Linked DNA regions of Luteolibacter sp. LG18. The protein of the gene in region 3 interacts with the protein of the main gene of each other region in a pairwise test. Links are inferred from orthologs where the notes say so. Each region holds a gene or a part of one and is shown on either strand. Other genes may lie near its edges.

What was found. The genes of interacting proteins can lie anywhere in the genome.
Region 1: the proteins of llg_RS02980 (region 3) and llg_RS02500 interact in binary tests that used the Escherichia coli proteins (3 or more experiments, as listed by UniProt). The link is inferred for Luteolibacter sp. LG18 from one-to-one orthologs.
Region 2: the proteins of llg_RS02980 (region 3) and dnaE interact in binary tests that used the Escherichia coli proteins (3 or more experiments, as listed by UniProt). The link is inferred for Luteolibacter sp. LG18 from one-to-one orthologs.

The regions. Positions count from the first base shown.
Region 1 is NZ_AP024600.1:610,726-614,079, forward strand. The notes cover bases 176-3,038. They hold llg_RS02500 (cbb3-type cytochrome c oxidase subunit I), read right to left. Parts: upstream 2,616-3,038; coding sequence 735-2,615; downstream 176-734. Other genes in these bases: llg_RS02495 (cytochrome c oxidase subunit 3), read right to left, coding at 176-695; llg_RS02505 (cytochrome c), read right to left, coding at 2,643-3,038. In the rest of the region: more of llg_RS02495, read right to left, coding at 1-175; more of llg_RS02505, read right to left, coding at 3,039-3,354. UniProt on the Escherichia coli protein: Cytochrome bo(3) ubiquinol oxidase is the terminal enzyme in the aerobic respiratory chain of E.coli that predominates when cells are grown at high aeration.
Region 2 is NZ_AP024600.1:1,652,553-1,657,040, reverse strand. What follows is about bases 317-4,313. They hold dnaE (DNA polymerase III subunit alpha), read left to right. Parts: upstream 317-636; coding sequence 637-4,113; downstream 4,114-4,313. Other genes in these bases: llg_RS06930 (AAA family ATPase), read right to left, coding at 4,255-4,313. Also shown: llg_RS06940 (LysR family transcriptional regulator), read right to left, coding at 1-41; more of llg_RS06930, read right to left, coding at 4,314-4,488. UniProt on the Escherichia coli protein: DNA polymerase III is a complex, multichain enzyme responsible for most of the replicative synthesis in bacteria. This DNA polymerase also exhibits 3' to 5' exonuclease activity. The alpha chain is the DNA polymerase catalytic subunit.
Region 3 is NZ_AP024600.1:719,975-723,321, forward strand. What follows is about bases 365-3,220. They hold llg_RS02980 (aminotransferase class I/II-fold pyridoxal phosphate-dependent enzyme), read right to left. Parts: upstream 2,441-3,220; coding sequence 1,289-2,440; downstream 365-1,288. Other genes in these bases: llg_RS02970 (PLP-dependent aminotransferase family protein), read right to left, coding at 365-849; llg_RS02975 (hypothetical protein), read left to right, coding at 962-1,171; llg_RS02985 (polysaccharide lyase family protein), read left to right, coding at 2,588-3,220. In the rest of the region: more of llg_RS02970, read right to left, coding at 1-364; more of llg_RS02985, read left to right, coding at 3,221-3,347. UniProt on the Escherichia coli protein: Shows aminotransferase activity with methionine and histidine as substrates, and to a lesser extent also with phenylalanine.

The DNA of each region.
Region 1 (3,354 bases), 110 kb from region 3 along the record:
TCGGCGATCTTCTCAAGAAGGTCGATCGTGAGCGGCGTGCCGGCGGCGAACACCTGCTCGCCGCCCTTGGCCTGGAGCTTCAGCTCGGACGCGAGCGTGATCTTGGCGTGCTCTTCCTCGGCTTCCTTCAGGATTTCCTTCACCCAGTCCTTGTGGAAGCGGACGGTGTTGAAGGTCAGGCCGGCGGTTTCGACAAAGATGCGGTCTTCCTCGATCTTGCTGCCATTGTGGTCGAGCAGGTAATCGGACTCCTGGATCTTCCCGTGTGGATCGACACCCGGCTTCAGTTCGCTGCCAAGGTGACCTTCGATCACCGCACCGTCCGGCATGCGGAGCGCCTGGTGATGGAACTTCACGTTGTACTCGATGCCCTTGAGCACCATGAACACGCACGCGCAGAGGATGGTGAAGCCCATGTAGGCCTGGAACTTGCCCCACTGGCGGAGCTTCAGGGAGGCCCAGGCGAACACCACCGTCACCGAGGAGGCGATGAGCACGAAGGTGTTCACCAGACCCGGGATGACCGGCAGGGCGCGTTCCGGCCACGGATAGTCCGCGCCGATGCGCAGGAAGACGTAGGCGGAGAAGAAACCGCCGAACAACATGACTTCGGACGCGAGGAACAGCCAGATGGCGATCTTCGAGTTGATGAGGCCCGTGTCCTTGCGGGGAGTAACGACGTAGGGAATTTCCATTTCGCGTGAAACGTGGGAAGTGGGAGGGCGGGCGGCGGATCAGTGGTGGGCCGGGCTCTTGGCCGGTTCGCCATCGGGGCGCTTCGGCTCGGTCCACTGCGGGAGGAAGTCCTCGTCGTGGTCCGGACGGTTGTATTCATACGGGCCGCGGTAGATCGCCGGCTCGAATTCGAAGTTGCCGTGTCCCGGAGGCGTCGGGGTCGCCCACTCGAGGGTGGTCGCGTTCCACGGGTTGTCGTTCTCGACCTTGCGGCCGAGGAACTTCGCGCCGAAAAGGTTCAGGATGAAGGGAATTTGCGCGACGGCGAGGGCCCAGGCGCCGGCGGACATCACGATGTTGAGATCGATATACTCATGCACCGTGTTGCCGAAGACGTTCACGCTGTCCTTCGCCTTGGCGAGGTAGGCGTCGCCACCGTTGTACCAGCGGCGGTGGAAACCGGCCATGCCCTGCACCAGCATCGGGAAGAACAGGACGTTCATGCAGATCAGGCTCGGCCAGAAGTGGAGGTGGGCCAGCTTGCGGCTCATGTAGCGGCCGGTGATCTTCGGATACCAGTGATACACACCGGCGAAGAGACCGAACAGGATGCCCGGAGCCACCACGTAGTGGAAGTGGCCGATCACGTAGTAGGTGTCGTGCAGGTGCAGGTCAGCCAGGTTGAAGGCCAGCGGCAGACCGGTCAGACCGCCGATACCGAACATCGGCAGGAAGGCGCAGGCCCACATCATCGCCGGCTCGAAGCGAATCGAACCGCCCCACAGCGAGATGATCATGGCGGTCAGGAGGATCACCGACGGCACCGAGATCAAGACCGTGGTGGTCTGGAACCAAGTGGACACCGCGGCACCCATGCCCGTGAGATACATGTGGTGCGCCCACACGATGAAGGACAGGAAGCCAAGCGTCAGCACGCCGTAAACCATGGACTTGTAGCCCCACAGCGGCTTGCGGGTGTAGACCGGGATGATTTCCGCCACACAGGCGATGGCCGGAAGAAGGAGCACGTACACCTCCGGGTGGCCCAGGAACCAGAAAAGGTGCTGGAACAGCAGCGGCGAACCGCCACCGGAGAGCTCGGCGAGGCCTTCGGTCTTGGTGTAGAGACCGGTCGGCATGAAGAAGGACGAGTGGGCCACACGGTCCATCAGCTGCATGATGCCGGCGGCTTCAAGCGGCGGGAACGCCAGCAGGAGCAGGAAGCCGGTCACGAGCATCGCCCAGACGAAGAACGGCAGGCGCATCCAAGTCATGCCGCGGGCGCGCAGGTTGATGATCGTGGTGATGAAGTTCACCGAACCGAGCAGCGAGGAGGAGATCAGCAGCACGAGACCGACCAGCCACTGGGTCTGGCCCGCCAACCACTGGTTGACGATCTGGCCGTCCGCGAAACCGGCAAGCGGCGAGTAGTTCGTCCAGCCGGACTTGGCCGCGCCGGATTCCATGAAGAAGGAACCGCACATCACCAGGCCACCGAGGAGATAGAGCCAGTAGGAAGCCATGTTCAGCTTCGGGAACGCCATGTCCGGCGCGCCGATCTGGAGCGGGGTGACGTAGTTGCCGAAGGCACCGAAACCGAGCGGCACGATGCCGAGGAACACCATGATGGTGCCGTGCATGGCACCGAACATGTTGTAGGTCTCACCCGTGATCTTGCCGTCCTGCAGCCAGCGGGCCTTCCAGGTGTCGCTGAAGAAGATCCCCATGAACTTTGGCAGGGGCTCGTGCGGGAAGGCAATGCTCCAGCGCATCATCATCATCAGGTAGAACCCGAAGAGGAGGAAGGCCATGGCCGTGAGGCCATACTGGAGACCGATCATCTTGTGGTCGGTCGAGAAGACGTACTTGCTGATGAACCCCGGATTGTGGTGGTGATCATCGTGATGGGCGTGATCGTCGGTGTGGGCGTGAGCGCTCATGCGTGGTGGCAAAGGTGCGGGGTTTCCTTACTTGGCCGCAGCCGGGGCGAGGGTGACGGGGTCGACCATCGTGTTGGGATCGAGCTTTTCGCCCGGAAGGTCTTTCTTGTGATCGGAGTTCAATTCGTCGGCGTCGACCTGCTGGCCGGCCTTGGCGCGCTTGGCCGAGGCATCCATGCCGGCCTTGGCCATGTCCGCGGTGACGATGTCGCCGACGGAGTTGCCGACGTTGTTCCGGAGGTAGGTCAGTAGGCAGCCGAGGTCCTCGGGGGTCATGCCGCCGCCCTGCGGGGGCATGCCGGCCGCGCCGTAGGCCTTGCCAGTGCTGGTCGGGCCGTGGAGGCCGTTCAGGACGATCATGGCGAAGCGCTCGGTCGGGCCCTTGACCCACTCCGAACCGGAGAGGGACGGGTAGTTCGCGCCGTCACCCTTGGCATCGGCACCGTGGCAGCCGTTGCACTTGGCGGAGTAGATCTTCGAACCCTTGGCCGAGTAGGCCTTGATGGCAATCACGGGAAGCGGACCGCTGTCACCGCCGCCCGGCTCGGGAGCGCGGACATAGCCTTCGCGGAAGGTGGAGTCGTAGGAGAACAGCTTGCCGCTGTTGTTCAACACGGCACCGGCGGCGAGGCCGACGAGCACCAGGATGAAGATGAACCAGGGCGCGATCGGATGGTTGCCGTTCTCGCCGAGCTTGTTCTCGCGGGCGGCCGCGGCGATCTGGCGCGCGATGCGGCCG
Region 2 (4,488 bases), 930 kb from region 3 along the record:
CTCATCGAGCACTCGGCCAGCACCGCTTTGAAGACTTGCAAGTAATGTGCATCCAGGGGCATGGATTTGCGATCTGTGTTGAGGGAGGACTAGACTGGCCGCGAGTAAACAACAAAGATGGAAATACCTCCATCATTTATGAATAAATACGCGATATTTATGATCACGACTCGATGAAAGGCCCGCCAATGGTGACAATTTCGGCCACCATGGGCACAAAATCGGCCATAAGAGGGCTATCGAGCCTCATCAATAGGAGATTACGATCAACGAAACCTTATCTAACAAAACTGCCGAAGGTTCTATCGTTTCCCCGGTGGCGGCGTGACTCCCCGGTTGGGAAACTGGAAACAGTCTCAATTTGGGTCACGTGACAGTTTCTTTTTCCGATTCTGGAGCCTTGGAAGAGGCCGATATCGGATAATGGCGAAGGGGAAAACGCATCCATGAGGAGAGGGGTGAATGACAGTGACTCGGACCGCGGCCACCAGGGGCCGTGCTCCAAGGCGGCCAAGCTGTCGGGAGGATCGGGGGTTGGCAAGGACTACGTGGATTTACGTGTCCACTCTGCACGATGCGTTCCAGATCCACCGCTTCTTGCCCTTTCGGGGCACCTGGCTACGGTGGGCCGTCCCGATGTCTGACTCGTTCGTCCACCTCCACCTCCACACCGAATACTCCCTGCTCGACGGCATGATCCGCACCAAGGATCTGGCCAAGAAGGCGGTCGACTACGGGATGCCGGCGGTGGCGATGACGGACCACGGCAACCTCTACGGCGCGATCGAATTCCACCAATCCTGCAAGAAGGCCGGGGTGAAGCCGATCTTCGGCTGCGAGATCTACCTCGCGCCCGCGTCCCGCCACGACAAACGCGACCTGGTGGGACGCAAGCGCTCCACCCACATGACCCTGCTGGCCCGCGACATCGAGGGCTGGAACAACCTCAGCAAGCTGGTGTCCCGCGGCCACCTCGACGGCCTCTACTACGGCAAGCCGCGCGTGGACTACGAATCCCTGGCCGAGTTTTCGAAGGGCGTGACCTGCCTGTCCGGCTGCATTTCCGGGCCGGTGAACGAGTGGCTGCTGGCCGGCGACGAGGACAAGGCCCGCGAGACGCTGTCCACCCTGAAGGACATCTACGGCGGCGAGCACACCTGGGTGGAGATCCACAACCACGGGCTGGAGGCCCAGCAAAAGGTCACTCCCGGCCTGCTGAAGCTGGCGAAGGAGCTGGAGCTGCGCCCGGTGGCCGCCAACGACGTCCATTTCCTCAACCGCGACGACCACGAGGCGCACGACGTGATGATCTGCATCGGCACCGGCCACCTGCTGATCGATGAGAACCGGATGCGCTACACCCCGGAGGTCCATTTCAAGACCGCCGAGGAGATGCGCCACCTCTTCCGGGAGATCCCGGGAGCCTGCGACGCCACCCTGGAGATCGCCGAGCAGTGCAACGTGGCCATCAAGCTGGACTCCACCAGCTCCGAGAAATACCCGCAGTTCCCCACTCCCGACGGTTCCCCGCGCGAGGAGTACCTGATGCGCGTCTGCCAGAAGGGCATGGTGAAACGCTACGGCGAGGAGGGCGCGGTCGACCCGGAGAAGGTGACCCGCCTGAAGTACGAGGTGGACATTATCAACCAGCTCGGGTTCGCGTCCTACTTCTTGATCACCGCGGACTTCATCCAATGGGCCCGCGACCATGACATCCCGGTGGGCCCGGGCCGTGGTTCGGCCGCCGGTTCGCTGGTGGCCTACTCGATGGGGATCACCGACATCTGCCCGCTCCAGTTCGGTCTGCTGTTCGAGCGCTTCCTCAATCCCGAGCGCGTCAGCCCGCCCGACGTCGACATCGACTTCTGCCAAAGCCGCCGTCCGGAGGTGATCGACTACGTGCGCCACAAGTACGGCGAGCGCAGCGTGTCCCACATCATCACCTACGGCACCCTCGGCGCGAAGAGCGTGCTGCGGGACGTGGCCCGCGTGATGGGCGTGTCCTACGGCGAGGCCGACCGCATCGCCAAGATGATCGAGGCGAAGCCGGGCATCAGCCTGGACGGCGAGTGGAAGGCCAAGCCCGAGATCAAGGAGATGATCGAGAGCTCCTCCACCTACCAGGAGCTGTGGGGCTACGCGCTGAAGCTGGAAGGCCTGGTCCGCAACGTGGGCGTCCATGCCGCGGGCGTGGTGATCGGGGACCGGCCGCTGGACGAGCACGTCCCCCTCACCCGCGCGAGTGAAGGCGAAGTCGTGACCCAGTACGACATGGGCGCGATCACCGACGTGGGCCTGCTGAAGATGGACTTCCTGGGCCTGAAGAACTTGACCGTCATCCAGGACGCGGTGGAGCACATCAAGGTCCACATCCCGGACTTCGACATCACCAAGGTGCCGCTGGACGACCAGCCGACCTTCGACCTGCTGAACCGCGGCGAAACGATGGGCGTGTTCCAGCTTGAATCCGGCGGCATGGTCGAGACCTGCCGGAAGTACCAGATCGAGAAGATCGACGACATCATCGACCTTCTGGCGCTCTACCGCCCGGGCGCGATGCAGTTCATCGACCAGATGATCGAGGTGAAGAAGGGCCGCAAGCAGGCGGTCTACGAGCACCCGTTGCTCGAGAAGGTCTGCGGCAACACCTACGGCGTCATGATCTACCAGGAGCAAGTGCAGAACGCCGCGAAGCTGCTGGCGGGCTACACGCTCGGCGGCGCCGACCTTCTGCGCCGCGCGATGGGTAAGAAGGACCCGAAGAAGATGGCGGAGGAGCGCTCGAAATTCGTCGCGGGCGCGGCCGCCACCAACGGCATCGGCGAGAAGCTGGCGAACCAGATCTTCGAGAAGATCGAGATGTTCGCGGGTTACGGCTTCAACAAGTCCCACTCCGCCTGCTACGGCCACATCTCCTACTGGACCGCCTACCTGAAGGCGAACCACCCGGTGGAATTCCTCGCCGGCCTGCTCTCCAACGAAATCCACAACACCGACAAGATCGGCGTCTTCGTGGCGGAGTGCCACCGCATGGGTATCGAGATCCTGCCGCCGAACCTCAACGCGTCGAAGCTGCGCTTCGCCCCGGAGTCCACCCCGACCGGCGGCCGCGGCATCCGCTACGGCCTGGCCGCGATCAAGAACTGCGGCGAAGGCGCGATGGCCGCCGCGATCGAGGAGCGCCAGACCAAGGGCCCGTTTGTCTCGCTGGAGGACTTTGCCACCCGTCTCGATTCGAAGTCGGTGAACAAGCGTATCCTCGAAAACCTGGTGAAGGCCGGGGCGCTCGACTGGACCGGCGAAACCCGCGCCGGGATGTTCAGCCGCCTGGAGCAGGTGGTGGCCTCCGCGTCCTCCACCCAGAAGGACCGCGCCGCCGGCCAGGTGTCGCTGTTCGACGCGCTCGATTTCGTCGCGCCCGTGCAGACCGCGAAGACCTCCGTGGCCGCGGTGCCGGAGTGGCCGAAGGACGACCGGCTGGCCCATGAGAAGGAGCTGCTCGGCTTCTACGTCACCGGCCATCCGCTGGACAAATTCCGCGGCGTGATCGACTCCGACCGCTACCACCGCCTCGGCCTGGTCGACGAGCTGGACACTTCCAACCCGCGCGCGCGTTTCCCCTTCGCCGGGATGATCCGCAGCCTGGAATCGAAAGTCACCAAGACCGGCAAGCCCTTCGGCGTGCTGATCCTGGAGGACTTCACCGGCAGCTCGGAGATCATGCTGTGGGGTGAAACCTTCGTGCCCGCCCGCGACAACGGCATCCTGGAGGCCGGCAAGATCATCAAGCTGAAGTGCTCGGTGCAGGTGGACGACCGCACCGGCGGCTATCGCCTCACCGGCTACGAACTCGGCGAGCTGAAGCCGAAGCGCACCTCCGAGGCCAACGCCGCGAAGGGACCGCTGGAGCTGACACTGTGGACCACCCGCCACAGCGAGCGGGACATCGACCAGATCCGCAAGGCACTGGTGAATCACCCGGGCCAGACACCGGTGCTATTGCACATCCAGAACAGCGCCGGCCGCCGCATCACCGTCGAGGCCGGGGAAAAATTCCACGTCAAGCGCGGCCCGGCGTTGGCCGAGGCGCTGGACCGGTGGCTGGAGGATTGAATGTAGTCGAAAGCTCCGCTTTCGAATTGTCCCCGCCAGCGCCCGTTGGCGGGGGCTTGTCAGGCCAAGCGATCTCCTCCCCCGAAGAGGGAAAGCTGGAGCTTCCCTCTACATTCTGAAAGCGGAGCTTTCAGCTACGTTTCATCGCCGGAATCGCTCGGGCACGAAGCTGAGGTCGGTGGCTTCCGCGACGGCGAGGCCGATCTGTTGCTCCAAGATCACCGGGGATACCGGCGGCTGGTAGTCCTTCAGCGCTTCGGCCAATGCGGCGGATTCGGTGAGATCGGTGGTCTTGGTGACGCGGTAGGCTTTCACCGCGAGGGCCTCGGCGGCACCGGGGGTGAGGAGATCAGGGATCTTCGCGCGCAGATCGTC
Region 3 (3,347 bases):
GTCCTCGACGATGGCGAAGCCGTGGCGCTCGGAGAGCGCGGCGAGCCGTTGCTTCGCCTCCACCGGCATGAGGCCGCCGATGGGGTTGTGGAAATTCGGCTGCACCACGCAGGCGGCCACGCGGTGCTTTTTCAACGCGGTCTCCAAGGCCTCCACCACGAACCCGGCGTGAGGACTCACCGGAATCTCGATCGCCCGCAGGCCGAGATCGCGCAGCAGATGCAGGATGCCGAAATAGGTCGGCGCTTCCACCGCGACCAGATCGCCGCGCTTGGTGGTCGCGCGCAGGGCCAGCAGCAGCGCCTCGGTGGCTCCATGGGTGGTGAGGATTTCATCGGGCGAGGCCTTGATCCCGGCTCCGAGCAGGCGCTTCGACACGGCCACGCGCAGCTCGCGGCGGCCGGGTGGCAGGGTGTAGCGCAGGGCCGCGCCGCCGTGTTTGCGGAACAAGGCGTTCGAGATCGAGGCGAGCTTCGCCTTCGGAATGATCGAGTCATCCGGTGCCGCGGCAGCGAAAGGCACCACCCGCGGATCGGCGACGGTATCCATGACCGCCTCGAACAACGACGCGCGCTCGATGTGGATCGGCTTCCGCGCATGGGCGGCGGTGGTGGGAATGCGGGCCTCGGACAGCACCGGGGCCTTCACGTAGTAGCCGGAGCGCGGCCGGGCCTCGATCAGGCCGGTGTCCTCCAACCGACGGTAGGCTTCCATCACCGTGGAGATGCTCACGCGGTGTTCATGGCTGCTCTGGCGCACCGACGGCATGCGGTCGCCGGGCGCGAAGGTGCCGCCGCGGATCAATTCCGCCAGGCGGTTTGCCAGCATTTCATAGCGCGTGGATTCCATGGATTGGAACAAGGATCAACCGGTGAAACTGTACCGCAATACAATTTGATCCGCTGTATCTGTGCCGTTCCTCGGAACCGGACCAGAATGTCTACGTCAACCGACACACGCCATGATTGTCCTGCTGAAAACCGCCATCGTGCTCTTCCTCTTCGCCTGGATGTATCTCGGTGGCTGGCTGGTGGTCCGCTACAATGTGCTCTTCGGCCCGCACCGCGATGACCCGGCGGAAACACCCGGCGCGCGTTCCTTCGGCGTGGCCCACATCGGCGCCGTGTGGATCGGCGCGTTCGCATTGGCCATTTACTTCCTGTTCCGCTGACGGATGGTACCCGGAACGGGGGTGGAGTCCATTCACACGGGTCCACCGGTCATCCGGGACGCTCCGGGGGGAGACACTCCCGGGTGTTCGTGAAGCCCGCGGGATTCCACTCCCACCTCACCGCTTCAATTTGAGCAGCCGCTCGCCCGCGGCGTGGAGCGTGTCCTCGTTCTTCGCGAAGTGGAACCGGATCAGGTGGTTCACCGGCTCGCGGAAGAAACTCGATCCCGCCACCCCGGCCACTCCGATCTCCTTGATGAGCCATTCCGAGGCCTCGCTGTCGTGCTCGAATCCGAGCGGCGAGATGTCGACGAGCGTGAAATACGCGCCCTGCGGCTCGGTGAACGGCAGGCCGATCTGGCGGAGGTAATCGAGGAAGACATCGCGCTTCCGCGTGTAGAGGTCCCGCAGGCCGGCGTAGTAGCTGTCCGGCAGTTCCAAGCCCGCGACCGCGGCTTCCTGCAAGGGCGCGGCCGCCCCCACGGTGAGGAAGTCATGCACCTTCCGCGCCTGCGCGATCACCTCCGGAGCGGCGTGGACGTAGCCCAACCGCCAGCCGGTGATGGAGTAGGTTTTCGAGAGAGAATTGCAGGTGATGGTCCGCGCCGCGGCTCCCGGCAGGGCGGAGAAGTAAACGTGCTCGTGCGGAGCGAAGACGACGTGCTCATAGGGCTCGTCGGTGATGACGAAGGCGTCGTGCTCCTCGGCGAGGTTCAGGATCGTCATCAGCTCCTCGCGGGTGAAGACCTTCCCGGTGGGATTCGACGGATTACAGACCACGATGGCCTTCGGTTTCAGCGCGAAGGCGCGGGCGAGCTCCTCGGGATCGAAATGGAAATCCGGCAGCCGCAGCGGGACGTAGATCGGCTCCGCGCCGCACAAGATCGCATCGGCCGCGTAGTTCTCGTAGAAGGGCGAGAACACGATCACGCGGTCGCCCGGATTGCAGGCGGTCATCATGGCCACCATCATCGCCTCGGTGCTGCCGCAGGTGACCACCAGATGGCGGTCCGGATCGACCTCCAGGCCGGTGAAGCGCGAGATCTTCCGCGCCAGCGCATCACGGAACCGCGGTGCACCCCAGGTCATCGCATACTGGTGATGCGGGCCGCGGGTGGCCTTTTCCAAACCGGCGAGCAGGGCCTCCGGTGGATCGAAGTCCGGAAAGCCCTGGGACAGGTTGATCGCGCCGTGTTGGTTCGCCAGACGGGTGGTCCCCCGGATGACGGATTCGGTGAAAACGTTCAGGCGGGTCGCGGTGGCAGGCATGCAGGTGGTAAACTGCGCGGAACCATGAGAAGATGACCGGTGGTTGTCGAGACGGTCCGCATGACTCCAATGCCCGCATTTGACCGATTTTGAAATGTTTCGCACGATTCCCGCGTCTATAAAGTTGCATTCAACATAATTGCTTCCATGCCCCTCCCCTCCTTCCGTCTTCTCGCGGCGTTCCTGCTGATGGCCTCCGCGGCCCTGGCCCAATCCCCTCCCGTCCAGATGACGGAGGACGCCCGCTCCTACACGCTGGCCAATGGCATCGTCACCGCCACGCTCGACAAGGCCAAGTCACAGGTGGTGTCGCTGAAACTCGCCGGAGTGGACTACGTGGACCCGGCCAAGGGGGTTTACTACAGCATGGGCGGCGGCACCGACTACCGCCAGCCGACCGGGGCCGTGGCCACGGTGACGAAGAACGATCCGGAGCTGGTGGACATCGGCTTCCGCCAGAAATGGGCCGGCAAGTCCCCCTCCCAGGCCGTGGACATCGAGGTCCACTACGTGCTGAAGCGCGGTGAATCCGGCGTCCACACCTACGCCATCCTCGATCACCCGGCGTCCTATCCCGCCACCGGCGTCGGCGAGTGGCGGATGGTCTGGGGCATGCCGAAGAAGGACAAGCAGGAGTGGCTGATGGAGAAGATCCGCGTCGATGCCCTCCGCAACTGGGAGATGCCCTCCCCCGCCGACCTCGCGGTGGCGAAGCCGACCGGCATCAAGGAGATCGTGCAGGTGACCCAGGGCGTCCGCGCCGGGCAGTTCGACTGCAAGTATGACTTCAATCTCGAATACTACTCCACCGGCTGCTGGGGCCACGCCAGCGACAAGAACCAGGTGGGGGCGTTCCTCGTGCTGGGCAGCCACGAGTTCTTCAACGACGGGCCGCTGAAGCAGGACC